3 regions of the Paenibacillus sp. FSL P4-0081 genome follow, and region 2 is predicted to be linked to each of the others. Evidence: a T-box and tRNA genes for the amino acid it is inferred to sense, from the RefSeq annotation. Region 2 holds a T-box; the other regions hold tRNA genes.
The links. The T-box of region 2 lies ahead of metG (methionine--tRNA ligase). A T-box ahead of a tRNA ligase gene usually reads a tRNA of that ligase, here a tRNA-Met.
Positions count from the first base shown of each region.

Region 1: it has a tRNA-Met gene. The T-box ahead of metG (methionine--tRNA ligase) is inferred to sense a tRNA for this amino acid. The anticodon was not compared.
Region 3: it has a tRNA-Met gene. The T-box ahead of metG (methionine--tRNA ligase) is inferred to sense a tRNA for this amino acid. The anticodon was not compared.

Region 1 covers NZ_CP009280.1:7,398,580-7,405,164, forward strand. Annotated here, with positions in the region: gene P40081_RS31335 (aldo/keto reductase) at 36-956, shown strand; tRNA gene P40081_RS31340 (tRNA-Leu) at 1,109-1,187, opposite strand; tRNA gene P40081_RS31345 (tRNA-Cys) at 1,217-1,290, opposite strand; tRNA gene P40081_RS31350 (tRNA-Gly) at 1,298-1,372, opposite strand; tRNA gene P40081_RS31355 (tRNA-Gln) at 1,379-1,453, opposite strand; tRNA gene P40081_RS31360 (tRNA-His) at 1,472-1,547, opposite strand; tRNA gene P40081_RS31365 (tRNA-His) at 1,597-1,672, opposite strand; tRNA gene P40081_RS31370 (tRNA-Trp) at 1,699-1,772, opposite strand; tRNA gene P40081_RS31375 (tRNA-Tyr) at 1,778-1,863, opposite strand; tRNA gene P40081_RS31380 (tRNA-Thr) at 1,869-1,944, opposite strand; tRNA gene P40081_RS31385 (tRNA-Phe) at 1,965-2,040, opposite strand; tRNA gene P40081_RS31390 (tRNA-Asp) at 2,060-2,137, opposite strand; tRNA gene P40081_RS31395 (tRNA-Met) at 2,142-2,218, opposite strand; tRNA gene P40081_RS31400 (tRNA-Val) at 2,252-2,327, opposite strand; tRNA gene P40081_RS31405 (tRNA-Glu) at 2,333-2,404, opposite strand; tRNA gene P40081_RS31410 (tRNA-Ser) at 2,436-2,525, opposite strand; tRNA gene P40081_RS31415 (tRNA-Asn) at 2,529-2,604, opposite strand; rRNA gene P40081_RS31420 (23S ribosomal RNA) at 2,668-5,598, opposite strand; rRNA gene P40081_RS31425 (16S ribosomal RNA) at 5,847-6,585, opposite strand, start outside.
Region 2 covers NZ_CP009280.1:3,517,217-3,523,801, forward strand. Annotated here, with positions in the region: gene P40081_RS14895 (aldo/keto reductase) at 1-537, shown strand, start outside; gene metG (methionine--tRNA ligase) at 1,076-2,737, opposite strand; T-box leader at 2,854-3,123, opposite strand; gene P40081_RS14905 (site-2 protease family protein) at 3,246-4,283, shown strand; gene P40081_RS38515 (hypothetical protein) at 4,351-4,566, shown strand; gene P40081_RS14910 (GNAT family N-acetyltransferase) at 4,689-5,132, shown strand; gene P40081_RS14915 (DUF3892 domain-containing protein) at 5,225-5,461, shown strand; gene P40081_RS14920 (hypothetical protein) at 5,708-6,262, shown strand; gene P40081_RS14925 (DUF1292 domain-containing protein) at 6,347-6,585, shown strand, end outside.
Region 3 covers NZ_CP009280.1:1,067,288-1,073,872, reverse strand. Annotated here, with positions in the region: gene katA (catalase KatA) at 287-1,738, shown strand; gene P40081_RS04690 (helix-turn-helix transcriptional regulator) at 1,832-2,782, opposite strand; tRNA gene P40081_RS04685 (tRNA-Gly) at 3,001-3,071, opposite strand; tRNA gene P40081_RS04680 (tRNA-Pro) at 3,084-3,157, opposite strand; tRNA gene P40081_RS04675 (tRNA-Arg) at 3,311-3,387, opposite strand; tRNA gene P40081_RS04670 (tRNA-Gly) at 3,398-3,472, opposite strand; tRNA gene P40081_RS04665 (tRNA-Leu) at 3,480-3,563, opposite strand; tRNA gene P40081_RS04660 (tRNA-Lys) at 3,580-3,655, opposite strand; tRNA gene P40081_RS04655 (tRNA-Gln) at 3,683-3,757, opposite strand; tRNA gene P40081_RS04650 (tRNA-Asp) at 3,852-3,929, opposite strand; tRNA gene P40081_RS04645 (tRNA-Met) at 3,934-4,010, opposite strand; tRNA gene P40081_RS04640 (tRNA-Val) at 4,044-4,119, opposite strand; tRNA gene P40081_RS04635 (tRNA-Glu) at 4,236-4,310, opposite strand; tRNA gene P40081_RS04630 (tRNA-Ser) at 4,457-4,546, opposite strand; tRNA gene P40081_RS04625 (tRNA-Asn) at 4,550-4,625, opposite strand; tRNA gene P40081_RS04620 (tRNA-Ile) at 4,629-4,705, opposite strand; rRNA gene rrf (5S ribosomal RNA) at 4,769-4,885, opposite strand; rRNA gene P40081_RS04610 (23S ribosomal RNA) at 4,963-6,585, opposite strand, start outside.

The sequences.
Region 1 (6,585 bases), 3.9 Mb from region 2:
TAACACTGTACCTTCATTTAAGGAGTGAATAATTAATGGTAAAAAGAATTAACGTTGCTAATGGTGCGCTGGAGGTCGCTGAAATCTCCCTGGGCTGTATGCGGATTGCAGATCTGTCACCACAAGAGGCCGATGTACATATTCACAGCGCCCTTGAGGCTGGCATAGACTTTTTTGACCACGCTGACATTTATGCTGCCGGTAAAGCTGAGGAGGTGTTCGGCGACGTGCTGGCTGCAAGTCCGGGCATGCGTGAGCAACTGCTGATTCAGACCAAATGCGGAATCCGTAATGGCTTCTTCGACTTCTCCAAAGAGCATATTGTGAGCTCGGTAGAGAACAGCCTGAAGCGCCTGAAGACCGATTATGTCGATGTTCTGCTGCTGCACCGCCCGGACACCCTTATGGAGCCTGAAGAAGTAGCAGAAGCCTTTGATCAGCTGGAGAGCAGAGGTTTGGTGAAACACTTCGGCGTCAGCAACCAGAATCCCCTGCAGATTGAATTGCTGAAAAAGAACGTCAAGCAGCCCCTGCTGTTCAACCAGCTTCAGCTCAGCGTAATGGTCACCGGCATGATCGATTCCGGGATCAACGTCAATATGACAAATTCCGGATCAGTTGTCCATGATGGAGGCATCCTGGAGTATAGCCGCCTGCATGATATGACGATCCAGCCTTGGTCACCGTTCCAATACGGTTTCTTTGAAGGCGTATTCCTCGGCAATGAGAAGTTCCCGGAGGTGAATGAAGTCATTAACCGTCTGGCTGCGGAAAAAGGTGTAGCAGATACGGCCATCGCCATCGCCTGGCTCCTTCGCCATCCGGCTAAGATGCAGCCGGTGGTCGGTACCACCAACACAGCGCGCTTGCTTGATATCGCCAAAGCTTCCGATATAACCCTCAGCCGCCAGGAATGGTACGAGATCTACCGCGCGGCCGGGAACGTGCTTCCTTAAGTGAGTCTTAGCATCAACATATAAAACATATAAAACCCGCAACGAATTTGATGATCTAAGTTCGTTGCGGGTTTTATCCTTAATTTGAGATGGAGTATAAATATAAAAATCCCTCAGGAGTCAAACTCCTAAGGGACTAGTTTCATAAATTATACCGGCGAGAGGACTCGAACCTCCACGGTTTCCCACTCGATTTTGAGTCGAGCGCGTCTGCCATTCCGCCACGCCGGCATATACATAGAATTAGTTCTAAAAGATAATGGAGGTGCCACCCAGATTTGAACTGGGGATAAAGCTTTTGCAGAGCTTTGCCTTACCACTTGGCTATGGCACCAAAAAAATGGAGCGGACGACGGGAATCGAACCCGCGACCCTCGCCTTGGCAAGGCGATGCTCTACCGCTGAGCCACGTCCGCATATAATGGCTGGGGATATAGGAATCGAACCTATGAATGACGGAGTCAAAGTCCGTTGCCTTACCGCTTGGCTAATCCCCAACATTTGATTTAATAAAATGGGGCGACTGATGGGTCTCGAACCCACGAATGCCGGAACCACAATCCGGTGCGTTAACCCCTTCGCCACAGTCGCCATATGAAGCTTATTTAATTGCAATGCCTTATAACCCTTATAAAAGAAATGGGGCGACCGATGGGTCTCGAACCCACGAATGCCGGAACCACAATCCGGTGCGTTAACCACTTCGCCACGATCGCCATATTAAATTTTATAGGATATTACTTGGCAGGGGCAGCAGGAATTGAACCCACACCAACGGTTTTGGAGACCGTTGTTCTACCTTTAAACTATGCCCCTAAAAATGGTGGAGGCTGATGGATTCGAACCACCGAACACGTACGTGAGCAGATTTACAGTCTGATGCGTTTGGCCACTTCGCTAAGCCTCCGAGGATGGTGCCGGCGAGAGGACTTGAACCCCCAACCTACTGATTACAAGTCAGTTGCTCTACCAATTGAGCTACACCGGCATATTAAGTTGTAAAAAATATGGTGGCGCGGGAGGGAATCGAACCCCCGACACAAGGATTTTCAGTCCTTTGCTCTACCGACTGAGCTACCGAGCCGAACATTTCTTCATAAAGATGGCGGAACCGACGGGATTCGAACCCGCGATCTCCTGCGTGACAGGCAGGCATGTTAGGCCAACTACACCACGGTTCCAAATTGGTTGCGGGGGCAGGATTTGAACCTGCGGCCTTCGGGTTATGAGCCCGACGAGCTACCGGGCTGCTCCACCCCGCGTCAATGTTAAAGATCTATTCTGTTAAAGATAGATGGTGGAGGCTGAGGGGTTCGAACCCCCGACCCTCTGCTTGTAAGGCAGATGCTCTCCCAGCTGAGCTAAGCCTCCATATATGACTCGTATGGGATTCGAACCCATGTTACCTCCGTGAAAGGGAGGTGTCTTAACCCCTTGACCAACGAGCCATGCTGATTAAATATTTGTAAGGTAAAGCTACGGAGAGAGAGGGATTCGAACCCTCGAGACGCTTGTGGCGCCTACACGATTTCCAATCGTGCTCCTTCGGCCAAACTCGGACACCTCTCCAGATGGCTCCCCGAACAGGACTCGAACCTGTGACAACTCGATTAACAGTCGAGTGCTCTACCAACTGAGCTATCAGGGAATATACATATCAGGCTTGATCACCTGAAAACTGAATCCGAAACGAATCTGCATTCTTCGAAATTTGGATAAGCCCTCGACCGATTAGTATTGGTCAGCTCCATGCATTGCTGCACTTCCACCTCCAACCTATCTACCTCGTCGTCTTCAAGGGGTCTTACTAATTGGGAAATCTCATCTTGAGGGGGGCTTCACGCTTAGATGCTTTCAGCGCTTATCCCGTCCGTACGTAGCTACTCAGCCATGCTCCTGGCGGAACAACTGATGCACCAGCGGTACGTCCATCCCGGTCCTCTCGTACTAAGGACAGCTCCTCTCAAATTTCCTGCGCCCACGACAGATAGGGACCGAACTGTCTCACGACGTTCTGAACCCAGCTCGCGTACCGCTTTAATGGGCGAACAGCCCAACCCTTGGGACCTACTTCAGCCCCAGGATGCGATGAGCCGACATCGAGGTGCCAAACCTCCCCGTCGATGTGGACTCTTGGGGGAGATAAGCCTGTTATCCCCAGGGTAGCTTTTATCCGTTGAGCGATGGCCCTTCCATGCGGTACCACCGGATCACTAAGTCCGACTTTCGTCCCTGCTCGACTTGTAGGTCTCGCAGTCAAGCTCCCTTATGCCTTTGCACTCTGCGAATGATTTCCAACCATTCTGAGGGAACCTTTGAACGCCTCCGTTACTCTTTAGGAGGCGACCGCCCCAGTCAAACTGCCCGCCTGACACGGTCCCCGTACCCGGTAAGGGCACTAGGTTAGAACCTAGATACGATCAGGGTGGTATCCCAACGGCGCCTCCGCAGAAGCTTGCGCTCCTGCCTCACCGGCTCCCACCTATCCTGTACAGATCGTACCCAAATTCAATATCAAGCTGCAGTAAAGCTCCATGGGGTCTTTCCGTCTTGTCGCGGGTAACCTGCATCTTCACAGGTATTAAAATTTCACCGGATCTCTCGTTGAGACAGCGCCCAAGTCGTTACGCCATTCGTGCGGGTCAGAATTTACCTGACAAGGAATTTCGCTACCTTAGGACCGTTATAGTTACGGCCGCCGTTTACTGGGGCTTCGGTTCACAGCTTCGGGTTTAACCCCTAACCACTCCCCTTAACCTTCCAGCACCGGGCAGGCGTCAGCCCGTATACTTCGCCTTGCGGCTTCGCACAGACCTGTGTTTTTGCTAAACAGTCGCTTGGGCCTTTTCACTGCGGCCCCCTCGGGCTATTCACCCTACCGAGGCACCTCTTCTCCCGAAGTTACGAGGTCATTTTGCCGAGTTCCTTAACGAGAGTTCTTCCGCGCGCCTTAGAATTCTCTTCTCGCCTACCTGTGTCGGTTTGCGGTACGGGCACCTTCTCCTGGCTAGAGGCTTTTCTTGGCAGTGTGAGATCATGACCTTCGCTACTACAATTTTCGCTCCCCATCACAGCCCAGCCTTAGTGATGTGCGGATTTGCCTACACATCAGCCTCACTGCTTAGACGGACACATCCATCAGTCCGCGTCACTACCCTCCTGCGTCACCCCATCGCTCATAGCGGATTACGGTGGTACAGTAATTTCAAACTGTTGTCCTTCGACTACGCCTTTCGGCCTCGCCTTAGGTCCCGACTTACCCTGAGCGGACGAGCCTTCCTCAGGAAACCTTGGGCTTTCGGCGGATCAGATTCTCACTGATCTTTTCGTTACTCATACCGGCATTCTCACTTGTATGCTGTCCAGCGCTCCTTACGGTACACCTTCAACCTGCATACAACGCTCCCCTACCCCAGATGCAAAGCATCTAGCCATAGCTTCGGTGGTGTGTTTAGCCCCGTTACATTTTCGGCGCAGAGTCACTCGACCAGTGAGCTATTACGCACTCTTTCAATGGTGGCTGCTTCTAAGCCAACATCCTGGTTGTCTGTGCAACTCCACATCCTTTCCCACTTAACACACACTTGGGGACCTTAGCTGATGGTCTGGGCTGTTTCCCTTTTGACAATGGATCTTAGCACTCACTGTCTGACTCCCGGCAAGAAGTTAATGGCATTCGGAGTTTGACTGAGCTTGGTAACCCTTGCGGGCCCCGCACCCAATCAGTGCTCTACCTCCACCACTCCATTCACCGAGGCTAGCCCTAAAGCTATTTCGGGGAGAACCAGCTATCTCCGAGTTCGATTGGAATTTCTCCGCTACCCCCACCTCATCCCCGCATTTTTCAACATGCGTGGGTTCGGGCCTCCAGTGCGTGTTACCGCACCTTCACCCTGGACAGGGGTAGATCACACGGTTTCGGGTCTACGTCCACATACTCAATCGCCCTATTCAGACTCGCTTTCGCTGCGGCTCCGGCTTCTCACCTTAACCTTGCATGTTAAACGTAACTCGCCGGTTCATTCTACAAAAGGCACGCCATCACCCATAGATCGGGCTCTGACTTTTTGTAAGCACACGGTTTCAGGTTCTATTTCACTCCCCTTCCGGGGTGCTTTTCACCTTTCCCTCACGGTACTGTTTCACTATCGGTCGCCAGGTAGTATTTAGCCTTAGCAGATGGTCCTGCTGGATTCATACGGGGTTTCACGTGCCCCGCACTACTCGGGATCCGTCTCGGAGAGAACACAGTTTAGGTTACAGGGCTTTTACCTCTATCGCGGGCCTTTCCAGACCTCTTCGCCTACCATATTCCTTTGTAACTCCATGTGAGACGTCCCACAACCCCAAGGGGCAAGCCCCTTGGTTTAGGCTGTTCCGCGTTCGCTCGCCGCTACTGACGGAATCACTATTGTTTTCTCTTCCTCAGGGTACTTAGATGTTTCAGTTCCCCTGGTCTGCCTCTGCGTATCCTATGTATTCAGATACGAGTAACTGCGAATTACCACAGCTGGGTTTCCCCATTCGGACACCCCCGGATCAAAGCTTGCTTACAGCTCCCCGAGGCAGTTTCGTTGTTCGCCACGTCCTTCGTCGGCTCCTGGCGCCTAGGCATCCTCCGTGTGCTCTTATTAGCTTAACCAATGCGTTTTCCGTTAGGAAAATCGCTGTAGCAACTAATAACTATTTCAACTTGCTTACACAAGTTTCAGCTAAAAGATGTTCTAAAACGCAAATTCGTTTCGGTATCCAGTTTTCAAGGATCAAGTTTAAAGATGAGAGTTTGAGCTCTCAAAACTGACCAACGAGTGAGTAACAGGCCTAGACCTGAGTTTTGGAAGTAATACTTCCGATTTGAATGTCACCGTTGCAGGTGACGATTCTCCATAGAAAGGAGGTGATCCAGCCGCACCTTCCGATACGGCTACCTTGTTACGACTTCACCCCAATCATCTACCCCACCTTCGGCGGCTGGCTCCCTTGCGGGTTACCCCACCGACTTCGGGTGTTGTAAACTCTCGTGGTGTGACGGGCGGTGTGTACAAGACCCGGGAACGTATTCACCGCGGCATGCTGATCCGCGATTACTAGCAATTCCGACTTCATGCAGGCGAGTTGCAGCCTGCAATCCGAACTGAGACCGGCTTTGCTGGGATTGGCTCCACCTCGCGGTTTCGCTTCCCGTTGTACCGGCCATTGTAGTACGTGTGTAGCCCAGGTCATAAGGGGCATGATGATTTGACGTCATCCCCACCTTCCTCCGGTTTGTCACCGGCAGTCACTCTAGAGTGCCCAGCCTTACCTGCTGGCAACTAAAGTCAAGGGTTGCGCTCGTTGCGGGACTTAACCCAACATCTCACGACACGAGCTGACGACAACCATGCACCACCTGTCTCCGATGCTCCGAAGAGGGGCACTATCTCTAATGCTTTCATCGGGATGTCAAGACCTGGTAAGGTTCTTCGCGTTGCTTCGAATTAAACCACATACTCCACTGCTTGTGCGGGTCCCCGTCAATTCCTTTGAGTTTCAGTCTTGCGACCGTACTCCCCAGGCGGAGTGCTTACTGTGTTAACTTCGGCACCAAGGGTATCGAAACCCCTAACACCTAGCACTCATCGTTTACGGC
Region 2 (6,585 bases):
AAGGAAGGGAAGATCCGCTACATTGGCTTATCGGAAGCTTCACCTGAGCTGATACGCCGCGCACATGCGGTACATCCCCTTACGGCACTGCAGACAGAATATTCGCTCTGGAGCCGGGAGGTGGAGGATGAAATACTGCCGCTGGTCAAAGAACTGGGCATCGGATTCGTTCCTTATAGTCCGCTGGGCCGCGGATTTCTGACCGGTCAGATTAAAAGCTTCGACGACCTGCCGCCGGACGATTACCGCCGTAGCTACCCGCGGTTCCAGGGAGCGAATTTCGCCAGGAATCTCGAAGTGGTCTCGCTGATCGGGCAGATGGCAGCCGAGAAGGACTGTGCTCCTTCGCAGCTTGCGCTGGCCTGGCTGCTTGAGCAGGGTGAGCAATTTGTGCCGATCCCGGGAACAAAGCGGCTGGATCGGGTGCAAGAGAATCTCGGCGCGTTGCAGGTAGTATTGTCAGCGGATGATCTGGCCCGGATCGAGCGGATCTCCCCGCAGGGTGTTGCAGCCGGAGGGCGCTTTCCCGGCCATTAAGGGCTGAAGGGTTAAGAATTGCAGCAGCATCAGCTACGCATTGAAATCCAAAAGCGTTCTTATCTGCACCGCTTGTTTTGTAAGCGGTGCGGATAAGGATGCTTTTTTGAGTTGCGCCGGCATATCACCAGTGTTCGGAATCTTGTGAAAACGGAAATAGGTAACAAGTAAAAGGTAGTAGGTAGCAGGTGACAGGTAGCAGGTGACGGGTGATAGGTGACAGGCGACTGACGACAGGCGACAGGTGACAGGTGACAGGTGACAGGTGACGAGTAACAGGTAGCAGGTTTACTGGAGCAAGTGTTCATCGCAAAAGTGAAGCGGACTGAGAGGACCCTATTTCCCGAAAAAGCCGCATTTTGAGGCTGCAACGGACTGAGTGCGTTATTTTGTTCATCCGGCCCCAAAATGAGGGGCGGCCGGGCATATAAGAGATTCTCAGTCCGATTGACCCGGGAATCTGCCTGATTTGCAGGAATAGAGGAATCTCAGTCCGCCTCATCAGCCAGCTGACGAGGGGATGATGAAGTTTTCCGCCTCAGCGCTGCAAGCTCTTAAGCCGCTCGGTCTCCTCCTCAATCCGCGCCACATCAATCCGTTCGAACAATAATTCCAGCCCCTGCACCCGCTGATGCGCCGGAACGGCTACCGGCTGCCAGACAGGCTGTTCAAGGGCCAGAAACCCCCTGATCTTGCCGCAGGAGAATGGAATGAACGGGTTCAACAGGTTGGATAGATTAGCAATGATTTGTACACAGGTATACAGCGTGCTGGCACAGGCGGCGGGGTCATTCTTAATCTGCAGCCACGGCTGCTGCTGATCGAAATATTTGTTGGCCTGGCGGATATGGGTGAAGACATGCTCGAGCGCTTCTTTGAAGCTGCCCCCCTCAATAAGTCTCCCGGTCTCACTGTACAATGTATTAATGCTGCCGGCCCATGCGGCATCCAGTGTGCCCTCAGGCACCTCGCCATTCCAGAACTTATTCACGAATACCAGACTGCGGTTGACGAAATTACCGAAGGCACCCAGCAGCTCGCTGTTATGGCTGTAGATGAATTCTCTCCACGAGAAGTCGGCATCCCGTTTCTCAGGACCGTTCGCCGTCAGGAAATACCGGATGGAGTCCGGATCGTAGCGGCAGAGAATATCCGGCACCCAGACGGCCCAGTTACGGCTTGTGGAGAATTTCTCCCCTTCGAGAGTCATGTATTCACAGGAGAAGATACGGTCCGGCAGATGAAGGTCTCCAGCACCCAGCAGCAGAGCCGGCCAGATCAGGCTGTGAAAAGGCACATTATCCTTGCCATGCACATAATAGGCTGTAATGGGAGGGTACCCGGCGTCCTTGTTCTCAGTGGATTCAAGCCAGAAATCCTCCCAGCGGTTGCCAGTCCCGGCAGCCCACTGCTTGCTGGCGGACAGATAGCCGCTGACCGCTTCAATCCACACATAGATTTTTTTGTCCGTGAAGCCATCTACAGGAACATCTACCCCCCAATCCAGATCCCGCGTTGCGGCGCGGTCCTGCAGTCCTTCCTGCAGATATCTGCGGGTTAAACGCACAGCATTGTCTCTCCAGCCCTGCGCAGAATCCACATAATCTGAGAGTGCGCATTGGAAGCTGGACAGTGACAAATAATAATGCAGGGTGGAACGCAGCACCGGCGGGGTTCCGCAGATTTTGCAGGTACGCTCCAGCAGGTCAACCGGGTCGAGTATCGTAGAACAGTAATCACATTGGTCACCCCGGGCCTGCTGTCCGCAGACCGGGCAGATTCCCTCTACATAGCGGTCCGGCAAGTAGCGCTGATCCTGCTCACAGTAGCATTGGAGCGTAGACTTCTGGTACAGATGGCCGTTATCCAGCAGCTTAAGGAACAGCTCCTGCACCACACTGTGGTGATGCTCCTGATCGGTCCGGGTGTATAAGTCATAGGTGAATCCAAGCGAACGGAAGCAATCTGTGAATTCCTGATGATATCTGCTGGCGAATTCACCAGGGGATACACCTTCCTGCGCCGCCTGCACAGCGACGGGAGTGCCATGGCAGTCACTGCCGGAGACATACAGCACAGCGTCGCCTTTGGCACGGTGATAGCGGGCCAGGATATCTCCCGGTAGAATACTCGCAAGCCTGCCCAGATGCAGGGAGCCATTGGCATACGGCCAAGCCCCTCCGATAAAAATGTTTGTCATGTCATTGTCCTCCTATAAGTTTTGTTGACAGATGTTTCCTTGAAACGGATTCGGACAAAACCCGTTTCGGAAAACATGTTTAGATTTCTAAGCGCACAAAAAAGACTCTCATCCCCAAAAGGGACGAGAGCCTGTGCTCACGTGTTACCACCCAAATTCATCAATGCCTTGCGGCATCCACCTCTTCAGGTACGTCCGCATAAGCCTGCGGGTATACCCTAGCATGGTAACGGATGCGGGTTCCGGCGCAGCCTACGTCCCGTTTATGCGGGCTTCGATGCGCAGCTCTGAGACCATATTCCCGTGGGTTTTCTCTGCTCCTTTTCAGCGGCCGGAGCTCTCTGTGAAAGAATTGCCAAGGTACTCTTTCTCTTCATAGCTATTGTGGTTATCCTAATTACTGGATATCATATATGCAGGTGATGGCTTATGTCAACACCAGATATAGAGATAAAGGAGAATGAGACTTTTGCCGGAAAAATAGCAGGAAAAGAAAAGCTCAGGCATAATGGGATGGCTTGGTAGCGCGGGAGTACTGCTGCTGCTGAAGGGCAAAACCATTCTGTCTCTGCTTAAGCTGGGGAAGATTGCGGGACCGCTGATTTCGATGATGGTGTCTATCTGGGCCTATGCACTGATCTCACCATGGCAATTTGCAGTGGGCTTCGTTGCCTTATTATTCGATCATGAGATAGGCCATGTTATCGCTGCCAAGCGGATCGGGCTGCCGGTGAGCGCACCGCTGTTTGTTCCTTTTATGGGCGCATTAATTACGATGAAGAAACAACCGCTGGATGCCAGAGAGGAAGCCTACGTTGCTTTTGGAGGTCCCATTCTGGGGAGCATTGGCGCGGCCGCCGTCTTCGGAGCAGCTTATTACTATCACAGCCCGCTGCTGTATTCACTGGCTTATGTCGGATTCTTTATAAACCTGATCAACCTGCTGCCAATTCATCCGCTGGATGGGGGAAGAATTGCAACTGCGGTTACCCGGTGGTTATGGCTGGTGGGTCTGGTTGGAGGTCTGGCTGTGATCATCTATCTGAAATCTATTCTGTTCGGTATTATCTGGCTGTTATTTGCCTATGACATGTACAAGAAATATATCAGCCGGCGCACGAAGAATCAGATGCATGCCGTATTGAAGAGCTTCCTGATACCGATTGAAGATTTGCAGGATCAAGGGTATCTGATTCCCGGACCTGAGCACAAAAGGGAACTGCCTTTTACCACCTACAGTGATTTGAACCGCCAGCAATATCTTGGTGTCCGCTGGGACAATCTGGACTACTACGGTACAACGACTATGCCTGTGCAGTCCATTATCGATAAAGTCCGGATCGTACAGCTGGACCAGCTGTATGTGGATGCTAAGCTGCAGCTGAAGATGCAGTGTGAGATCAGTTTTACAGTGTTTGATAATGATAAATATTATGATGTGCCGGCCGCGTTACGCTGGAGATATGGTATTGCTTATTTTGTACTCGCAGGCTTTCTCGGCGGCATGATGTACCTTGTGCATATCGTTGGCAATGTAAATCTGTAAGAAATCGTTTATGAAGCCCCTGATTCGTCAAAGCTGTATAGAGCCAAGAAGAACAGGGGGTACAATTATGCGCAGGTCAATAGTGTGGAGCGGGGTCATTGGAGTATGTGTGATGCTGGGGACGGCCGGATGTGCGGCTGGCGGTGAGTCTCCCGGGTATACGGGGATTCATAAGATGAACGGGCTGGATGGCAGACTGGATACACCGGATAGTCTTATATCACCGGTTATGCAGGATGTGTACGACCGTTCGATTCCGGAAGAGGTGTATTCCATTCAGTAGTCCGGCGGAAGCGGCTTATCCGTCTTCCCTATCCCTGAAGACCAGAGGCTCTATACAGGATATTAAAAATTCTGTATAATGGCTCAATGTTGATTGGACCTATAGAGAGGGGCTAGAGGAGAATGGCAGTGGAAATCGTACATGTCACTACAGAGGAGCAGCTCCAGATGGCGCTTGCGATCCGCAATAAGGTATTTGTGGAGGAACAGAAGGTGCCGGCCGAAGAGGAGATTGATGAATATGATGTGATCGGTGACAACGCGCATCATTTCCTGCTTAAGGACAACGGGGAGCCGGCAGCTACCGGAAGACTGATTTATTACAAGGCAGAGACCGCTAAAATGCAGCGGATTGCTGTTCACGAGCATTACCGGTCCAAGGGTTTCGGACGGATTTTGCTGCTCGCTATGGAGGGGCATGCCCGTGAACTCGGCCTGGTAGCCTCTATTCTCGACGCCCAGTGTCATGCAGAAGCCTTTTACAGCAAACTGGGCTATGAAGTAATTTCCCCGGAGCCCTTCTATGATGCCGGTATTCTTCACGTGAGAATGCAGAAAACGCTGTAATCAGCCCGGGTACATACTCTTTCGATTCTATGGACAAGCTATCTGTGAGCCAGATTGATGGCTAATCCCAGGCGCGAAGGAGAAGATCCTAAGTGATGAACAACGAACGTGAACGCTTTATTGCAGCCCAAAGAAACGGTGATGGTGATCTGACCAAGTTCCAGACCTCTTCCGGCCGTGTGCTGGATTATCAGCAGGCACTTCAGGAGGTTCAGTCCGGGAGTATTGCCGGAGTCAACGCATTCAAAGGGAAAGACGGCGAAATGTATATTCGCGGCGATGCAGATGGGGATCCTACCAACAATCTGGATCAGCTTCCGCAATTTTAACCAGGCATAGATAACAGGATGAAACGGCCGGGCAAGCATCTATTTTGATGCTAATGTCCGGCTTTTTTTGTTTTGTGGGGAGGGCACATTTCCCTGAAATTCCATAGATTCCATACCGAAACCGGTTGCATAATGATGCATGTTTCTTTTCTACTGCAAAAAGAAATAATTCCCTGAATTCTGCGCAACTTGTCGAAGGGTTGGTAGTATACATTAACAGCATGAATTATTTGGAGGGGCTCTACAATGAGATGGAAAAAAATTGCTCTATGCGTGGTTGTGTTTTCCATGATGGGAAGCTCATATTTGTTCGCTGACGCTGTAAACCAGAAAATCAAAGTGTGGAGCAATGGAAAGGAAATAGCCGATGGGGGCTATTTGATTGACGGCAAGGCCTATATCCCTGCGAGAGAAGCGGGAGGTGTCGTCAGCTGGGACGGTTCAGGCAAAGTGACGATCCTCAAGCCTAATGTGCATATTGTGCTGTTCAAGGGCGATACGGTATTCGGCAATGTAAATACAGGCAAGCTGAAGATGAAGATCCTTACCCAGGTTGACAGCCTGAAGGACAGCGTCTCAGCTGTGAAGGTGTCAATCACCGATCCGTCAGGGAATGTGAAGGATATTCTGGAGGATGCCGGCGGCTCGAAGAATGAGGACTTCTGGTTCTCCACCCCGGAATTCACCTATGATTTCAAAGAATCCGGCAAATACAGTGTAGGGTTCTTCATCAAGTCATCCAAGAGCGGAGATTACGTTCTTGTGTCAGAAAAGGTGGTTACGGCTTCGGCCAAGAATTAACCGGGGTCTGCAAATTGACCTGAACTTATCTTACGTGTTACGATACCAAATGTAGGATAATTCAATTTAAAGTGAGGTATTTCAATGAGCGATCACAAACATGAGCATGGCCATGAACATGGTGAAGCATGCGGTTGCGGACATGATCACGACCATGAGCACGAGGAGTTTGTGCTGACCTTGACGAACGAGCAGGGCGAAGATGTAGAAATGGTGCTGGTAGAAACGTTTGACGTAGGCGAGAAGTTATACGCACTGCTGCTCGAGCGCGAAAACCCTGAAGCAGACGGCATCATTCTGCGTATGGAAGAAGAAGACGAAGA
Region 3 (6,585 bases), 2.4 Mb from region 2:
AATAGAGACCCTCTTACGCCTAACGTAGAGGGTTTTTGACGTTGTCACCCTACTGCTTCAGCTCATACCTCCCATTCCCATTCCCTCTCACTCGCCCTTGCCCTTGCCTTCTAATAATGCGAGATATATTCTAGTCCAGAGGCGTCAGCCCTATCATGATTTTACCTTCTTCCGCATATTGTTAATTATAATGATTATAAAAAAGGATTGATTTTATTTAATTTTTTGTTATTATAAAACTTATACTTAATCTAAAATCAAATCCTAATACGAGGTGACTGTATTCATGAGTGAGAGCAATAACAAACTAACGACAAGCTGGGGTGCCCCGGTAGGTGACAACCAGAATTCTATGACAGCCGGTTCCCGCGGACCCACTTTGCTGCAGGATGTTCATCTGCTGGAGAAATTAGCCCATTTTAACCGGGAACGTGTTCCTGAGCGTGTTGTCCATGCCAAAGGTGCCGGTGCTCATGGTTATTTTGAAGTCACCAAAGATCTCTCCCAATATACAAAAGCTGCCTTCTTATCTGAAGTCGGTAAGCGCACACCGATGTTCATCCGCTTCTCTACCGTAGCCGGGGAGCTGGGTTCTGCTGATACCGTGCGCGATCCGCGCGGCTTTGCCGTGAAATTCTATACCGAAGAAGGCAACTACGACCTCGTCGGCAACAATACACCTGTCTTTTTCATCCGTGATGCGATCAAATTCCCGGACTTTATCCATACCCAGAAACGCCACCCGCAGACACATCTGAAGAACCCGAACGCTGTATGGGATTTCTGGTCGCTCTCCCCTGAATCCCTGCACCAGGTTACGATTCTGATGTCTGACCGCGGCATACCGGCCACCCTCCGTCATATGCACGGCTTCGGCAGCCATACGTTCAAGTGGGTGAATGCAGAAGGCGCCGCAGTATGGGTGAAATACCATTTCAAAACAGAGCAGGGCGTCAAGAATCTCGATGTTAATCTGGCTGCGCAGATTGCCGGTGACAACCCGGATTACCATACTGAGGACTTATTCAATGCGATCGACAAAGGGGATTTCCCCGCCTGGAGACTGCATGTGCAGATCATGCCTGTAGAGGATGCTGACACCTACCGTTTCGACCCGTTTGATGTCACCAAGGTATGGTCCCAGAAGGATTACCCGCTGATTGAGGTGGGCCGCATGGTGCTGGACCGCAATCCGGAGAACTACTTCGCCGAAGTGGAGCAGGCTACCTTCTCCCCGGGATCATTTGTGCCAGGGATAGAAGCCTCTCCTGATAAAATGCTCCAGGGCCGCCTCTTCGCCTACGGAGACGCCCACCGTTACCGGGTAGGAGCGAATCACAACCACCTGCCGGTTAACCGGCCCATCGCCGAGGTGAACAATAATCAGCGGGATGGCGCGCTGAATCATACCAATAACGGCGGAGGCTCCGTGTATTACGAGCCTAACAGCTTCGGCGGGGCAACCGAGTCGCCGCAGGATAGACCGGCCGCTTTTGCAGTCTCCGGTCAAGCAGACAGTCTCCCTTATGATCACAACGATCATTACACCCAGCCGGGTGATCTCTATCGTCTGCTGAATGAAGAGGAGCGTGCCCGGCTCGTACGCAATATTGTAGGCGCGATGACTCCAGTCGAGTCGGATGAGATCAAGCTTCGCCAGATTGGCCATTTCTACAAAGCCGATCCGGAATTTGGACGGCGTATCGCGGACGGACTGGGACTGGTGGTACCGGAGTAACTCCACTTGCACCCTTCAGCGCCAAGAAACCCCTGACTTCATCAGTCAGGGGTTTCTTGGGATTATCGTATTTACATTTTCTATGTATATTGCCTAATGATACACATTCATCCACTGCTCCAGCTGCTGCTTCAGTCCCTGTCTCGCGGATACCGGCTCAAGAATCTCGGCGTTAGGGCCATATTGCAGAATCCACTTAATAAATTCCTTGTCGTTATTGACGGTGACTTCAAACAGCAGACTTCCGTCTTCCTCATCGGTCATTCGCGGGTGCACGAACAATTCCTCTTCTTTGATGTAACGCGCTACCTCCGGATGAAACCGCACTTTGAAGGTGGTATTCTTGTTGCCCCGGTCGATCGACCAGGTATTTTTCAGATACTGTTTAATATTGAAATCCCCTTTGTCGAAGGGGGTATCCGTCACCTCTACCTGCTGAAAACGGCTGATGCGAAATGTCCGGATCGCCCTCTTCAGGTGGCAATAGCCAATCAGATAGAATCTCTGGTCACGCGGAATCAAATAATAAGGATCAATCTCCCGCTGCGTTGTCTCATTACGCAATTGCGAGTGATATACCGTACGAATCCGCCTTTGCTCCATAATCGCCCCGATCAGCGGCTGCAGGAAATTCCGGCTCTCCTTGCGGTAAGCAGGCTTGCCCATTTGGATAATATCTGAAATATTCTCAAGCATTCCATTCTGTTTGGATTTCTCCTTCAGATGTGTGCCCATGACTTTGTCAAAGGCAGACAGAAAACCTGGGGGGATTTTGCCGGGTGCCAGCACGGAGGGCAGCAGAGAGAAGGCCATTGCCTCCTGCTCGGAGAAATCCAGCGGGTATAAGAAGAATTTCCCCATAAACTTATAACCCGTTCCTCTCCCCTCATTCATCACCGGTGCAAAATGACTGATTACATCCAAGTCCCTGTAAATCGTTCTAATATTCACCTCGCACCGGAATGCCAGATCCGCAGCCGTAATCCCGGGATTCGACTGGATGGCGTTAATGATCTTGAAGATCCGTATTACTTTGTCTGTCATAATAAATGCTCCTCAACTTCCAAGTAAATAGTGCCTGTTCTTCCATAGTTCTAATATAACAGGTCTATATAAACATGGCTGTCTGCATAATATAGCATTACCAGCGCATAGAGCGGCCACCAGCATATACTATGTATTTTTAGTAAGCAATACTTCCGCCCCATGCTAAAAAAACAAAAAAACCCTTGAATATCAAGGGTTGCTGTAACTATTATTTAAGCGGGTGATGGGAATCGAACCCACGCTATCAGCTTGGAAGGCTGAAGTTCTACCATTGAACTACACCCGCAAAGGTGAAATATCGGGATGACACGATTTGAACATGCGACCCCCTGGTCCCAAACCAGGTGCTCTACCAAGCTGAGCTACATCCCGTTAATATAAAAGCTATACTGCAAAGTAATAATGGCGCGCCCTGAGAGATACGGATGCTTCGCATCCGATTGCGAAGTTGTGCTATTGAAGCTGATGCTCCAACGAACTCGTTCGAATCCTGAGGACACTTTGATGATTCAATGAAGTTATAAATGGCGCGCCCTGAGAGATTCGAACTCCCGGCCTTTTGATTCGTAGTCAAACGCTCTATCCAGCTGAGCTAAGGGCGCAAAATCTATATGGAGCGGACGACGGGAATCGAACCCGCGACCCTCGCCTTGGCAAGGCGATGCTCTACCGCTGAGCCACGTCCGCAAAAACATGGTGCGCGTGAAGGGACTTGAACCCCCACGTCGTGAAACGCCAGATCCTAAGTCTGGTGCGTCTGCCATTCCGCCACACGCGCACACTTTATAAGAAAATGGTGAGCCATGAAGGACTCGAACCTTCGACACCCTGATTAAAAGTCAGGTGCTCTACCAACTGAGCTAATGGCTCTCATAAGAGAAGCAATCATAAATGAAATGGCTGGGGATATAGGAATCGAACCTATGAATGACGGAGTCAAAGTCCGTTGCCTTACCGCTTGGCTAATCCCCAATATTAATAATTAGCAAACACTACGGAATCGGGTGGATACTCTATACTTCGAGATATAGGATGCTCAATCCCTGATACCTTCATACAATAAAAATGGCGGAACCGACGGGATTCGAACCCGCGATCTCCTGCGTGACAGGCAGGCATGTTAGGCCAACTACACCACGGTTCCAAATTGGTTGCGGGGGCAGGATTTGAACCTGCGGCCTTCGGGTTATGAGCCCGACGAGCTACCGGGCTGCTCCACCCCGCGTCAATGTTAAAGATCTATTCTGTTAAAGATAGATGGTGGAGGCTGAGGGGTTCGAACCCCCGACCCTCTGCTTGTAAGGCAGATGCTCTCCCAGCTGAGCTAAGCCTCCATATATGACTCGTATGGGATACTCTCCACTCCGTTACGAGATTGCGAAGTATTCCTCACGAAGCCTATGCTTCAACGAACCCAGGGAATTCTCATCCCATAAATCCAAGAAGAAATTGGTGACTCGTATGGGATTCGAACCCATGTTACCTCCGTGAAAGGGAGGTGTCTTAACCCCTTGACCAACGAGCCATGCTGATTAAATATTTGTAAGGTAAAGCTACGGAGAGAGAGGGATACTCTTCACTTCGTTACGAGATTGCGAAGCTGTGCTAACGAAGCCAATGCTCCAACGAACCACTGAGGGTTCTCATCCCTTTACAGAGAAGGTAATGCTACGGAGAGAGAGGGATTCGAACCCTCGAGACGCTTGTGGCGCCTACACGATTTCCAATCGTGCTCCTTCGGCCAAACTCGGACACCTCTCCAGATGGCTCCCCGAACAGGACTCGAACCTGTGACAACTCGATTAACAGTCGAGTGCTCTACCAACTGAGCTATCAGGGAATATGGTGGGCCTTAGTGGACTCGAACCACTGACCTCACCCTTATCAGAGGTGCGCTCTAACCAGCTGAGCTAAAGGCCCGTTCTCATACCACTATGCAACTAATAAGGGCAAAAAAAATACCACAGTGTGTGTGGATTGTCCGCTTGGCGGCGTCCTACTCTCCCAGGACCCTTCGGTCCAAGTACCATCGGCGCTGGAGGGCTTAACGGTCGTGTTCGGGATGGGTACGCGTGGAACCCCTCCGCTATCGCCACCAAACGGGCATTTACAGCGTAAATGCTTCAGGAATTGATTCCTGAAAACTGAATCCGAAACGAATCTGCGCTCTAAGAAATTTGGATAAGCCCTCGACCGATTAGTATTGGTCAGCTCCATGCATTGCTGCACTTCCACCTCCAACCTATCTACCTCGTCGTCTTCAAGGGGTCTTACTAGTTGGGAAATCTCATCTTGAGGGGGGCTTCACGCTTAGATGCTTTCAGCGCTTATCCCGTCCGTACGTAGCTACTCAGCCATGCTCCTGGCGGAACAACTGATGCACCAGCGGTACGTCCATCCCGGTCCTCTCGTACTAAGGACAGCTCCTCTCAAATTTCCTGCGCCCACGACAGATAGGGACCGAACTGTCTCACGACGTTCTGAACCCAGCTCGCGTACCGCTTTAATGGGCGAACAGCCCAACCCTTGGGACCTACTTCAGCCCCAGGATGCGATGAGCCGACATCGAGGTGCCAAACCTCCCCGTCGATGTGGACTCTTGGGGGAGATAAGCCTGTTATCCCCAGGGTAGCTTTTATCCGTTGAGCGATGGCCCTTCCATGCGGTACCACCGGATCACTAAGTCCGACTTTCGTCCCTGCTCGACTTGTAGGTCTCGCAGTCAAGCTCCCTTATGCCTTTGCACTCTGCGAATGATTTCCAACCATTCTGAGGGAACCTTTGAACGCCTCCGTTACTCTTTAGGAGGCGACCGCCCCAGTCAAACTGCCCGCCTGACACGGTCCCCGTACCCGATTAGGGCACTAGGTTAGAACCTAGATACGATCAGGGTGGTATCCCAACGGCGCCTCCGCAGAAGCTTGCGCTCCTGCCTCACCGGCTCCCACCTATTCTGTACAGATCGTACCCAAATTCAATATCAAGCTGCAGTAAAGCTCCATGGGGTCTTTCCGTCTTGTCGCGGGTAACCTGCATCTTCACAGGTATTAAAATTTCACCGGATCTCTCGTTGAGACAGCGCCCAAGTCGTTACGCCATTCGTGCGGGTCAGAATTTACCTGACAAGGAATTTCGCTACCTTAGGACCGTTATAGTTACGGCCGCCGTTTACTGGGGCTTCGGTTCACAGCTTCGGATTGCTCCTAACCACTCCCCTTAACCTTCCAGCACCGGGCAGGCGTCAGCCCGTATACTTCGCCTTGCGGCTTCGCACAGACCTGTGTTTTTGCTAAACAGTCGCTTGGGCCTTTTCACTGCGGCCCCCTCGGGCTATTCACCCTACCGAGGCACCTCTTCTCCCGAAGTTACGAGGTCATTTTGCCGAGTTCCTTAACGAGAGTTCTTCCGCGCGCCTTAGAATTCTCTTCTCGCCTACCTGTGTCGGTTTGCGGTACGGGCACCTTCTCCTGGCTAGAGGCTTTTCTTGGCAGTGTGAGATCATGACCTTCGCTACTACAATTTTCGCTCCCCATCACAGCCCAGCCTTAGTGATGTGCGGATTTGCCTACACATCAGCCTCACTGCTTAGACGGACACATCCATCAGTCCGCGTCACTACCCTCCTGCGTCACCCCATCGCTCATAGCGGATTACGGTGGTACAGTAATTTCAAACTGTTGTCCTTCGACTACGCCTTTCGGCCTCGCCTTAGGTCCCGACTTACCCTGAGCGGACGAGCCTTCCTCAGGAAACCTTGGGCTTTCGGCGGATCAGATTCTCACTGATCTTTTCGTTACTCA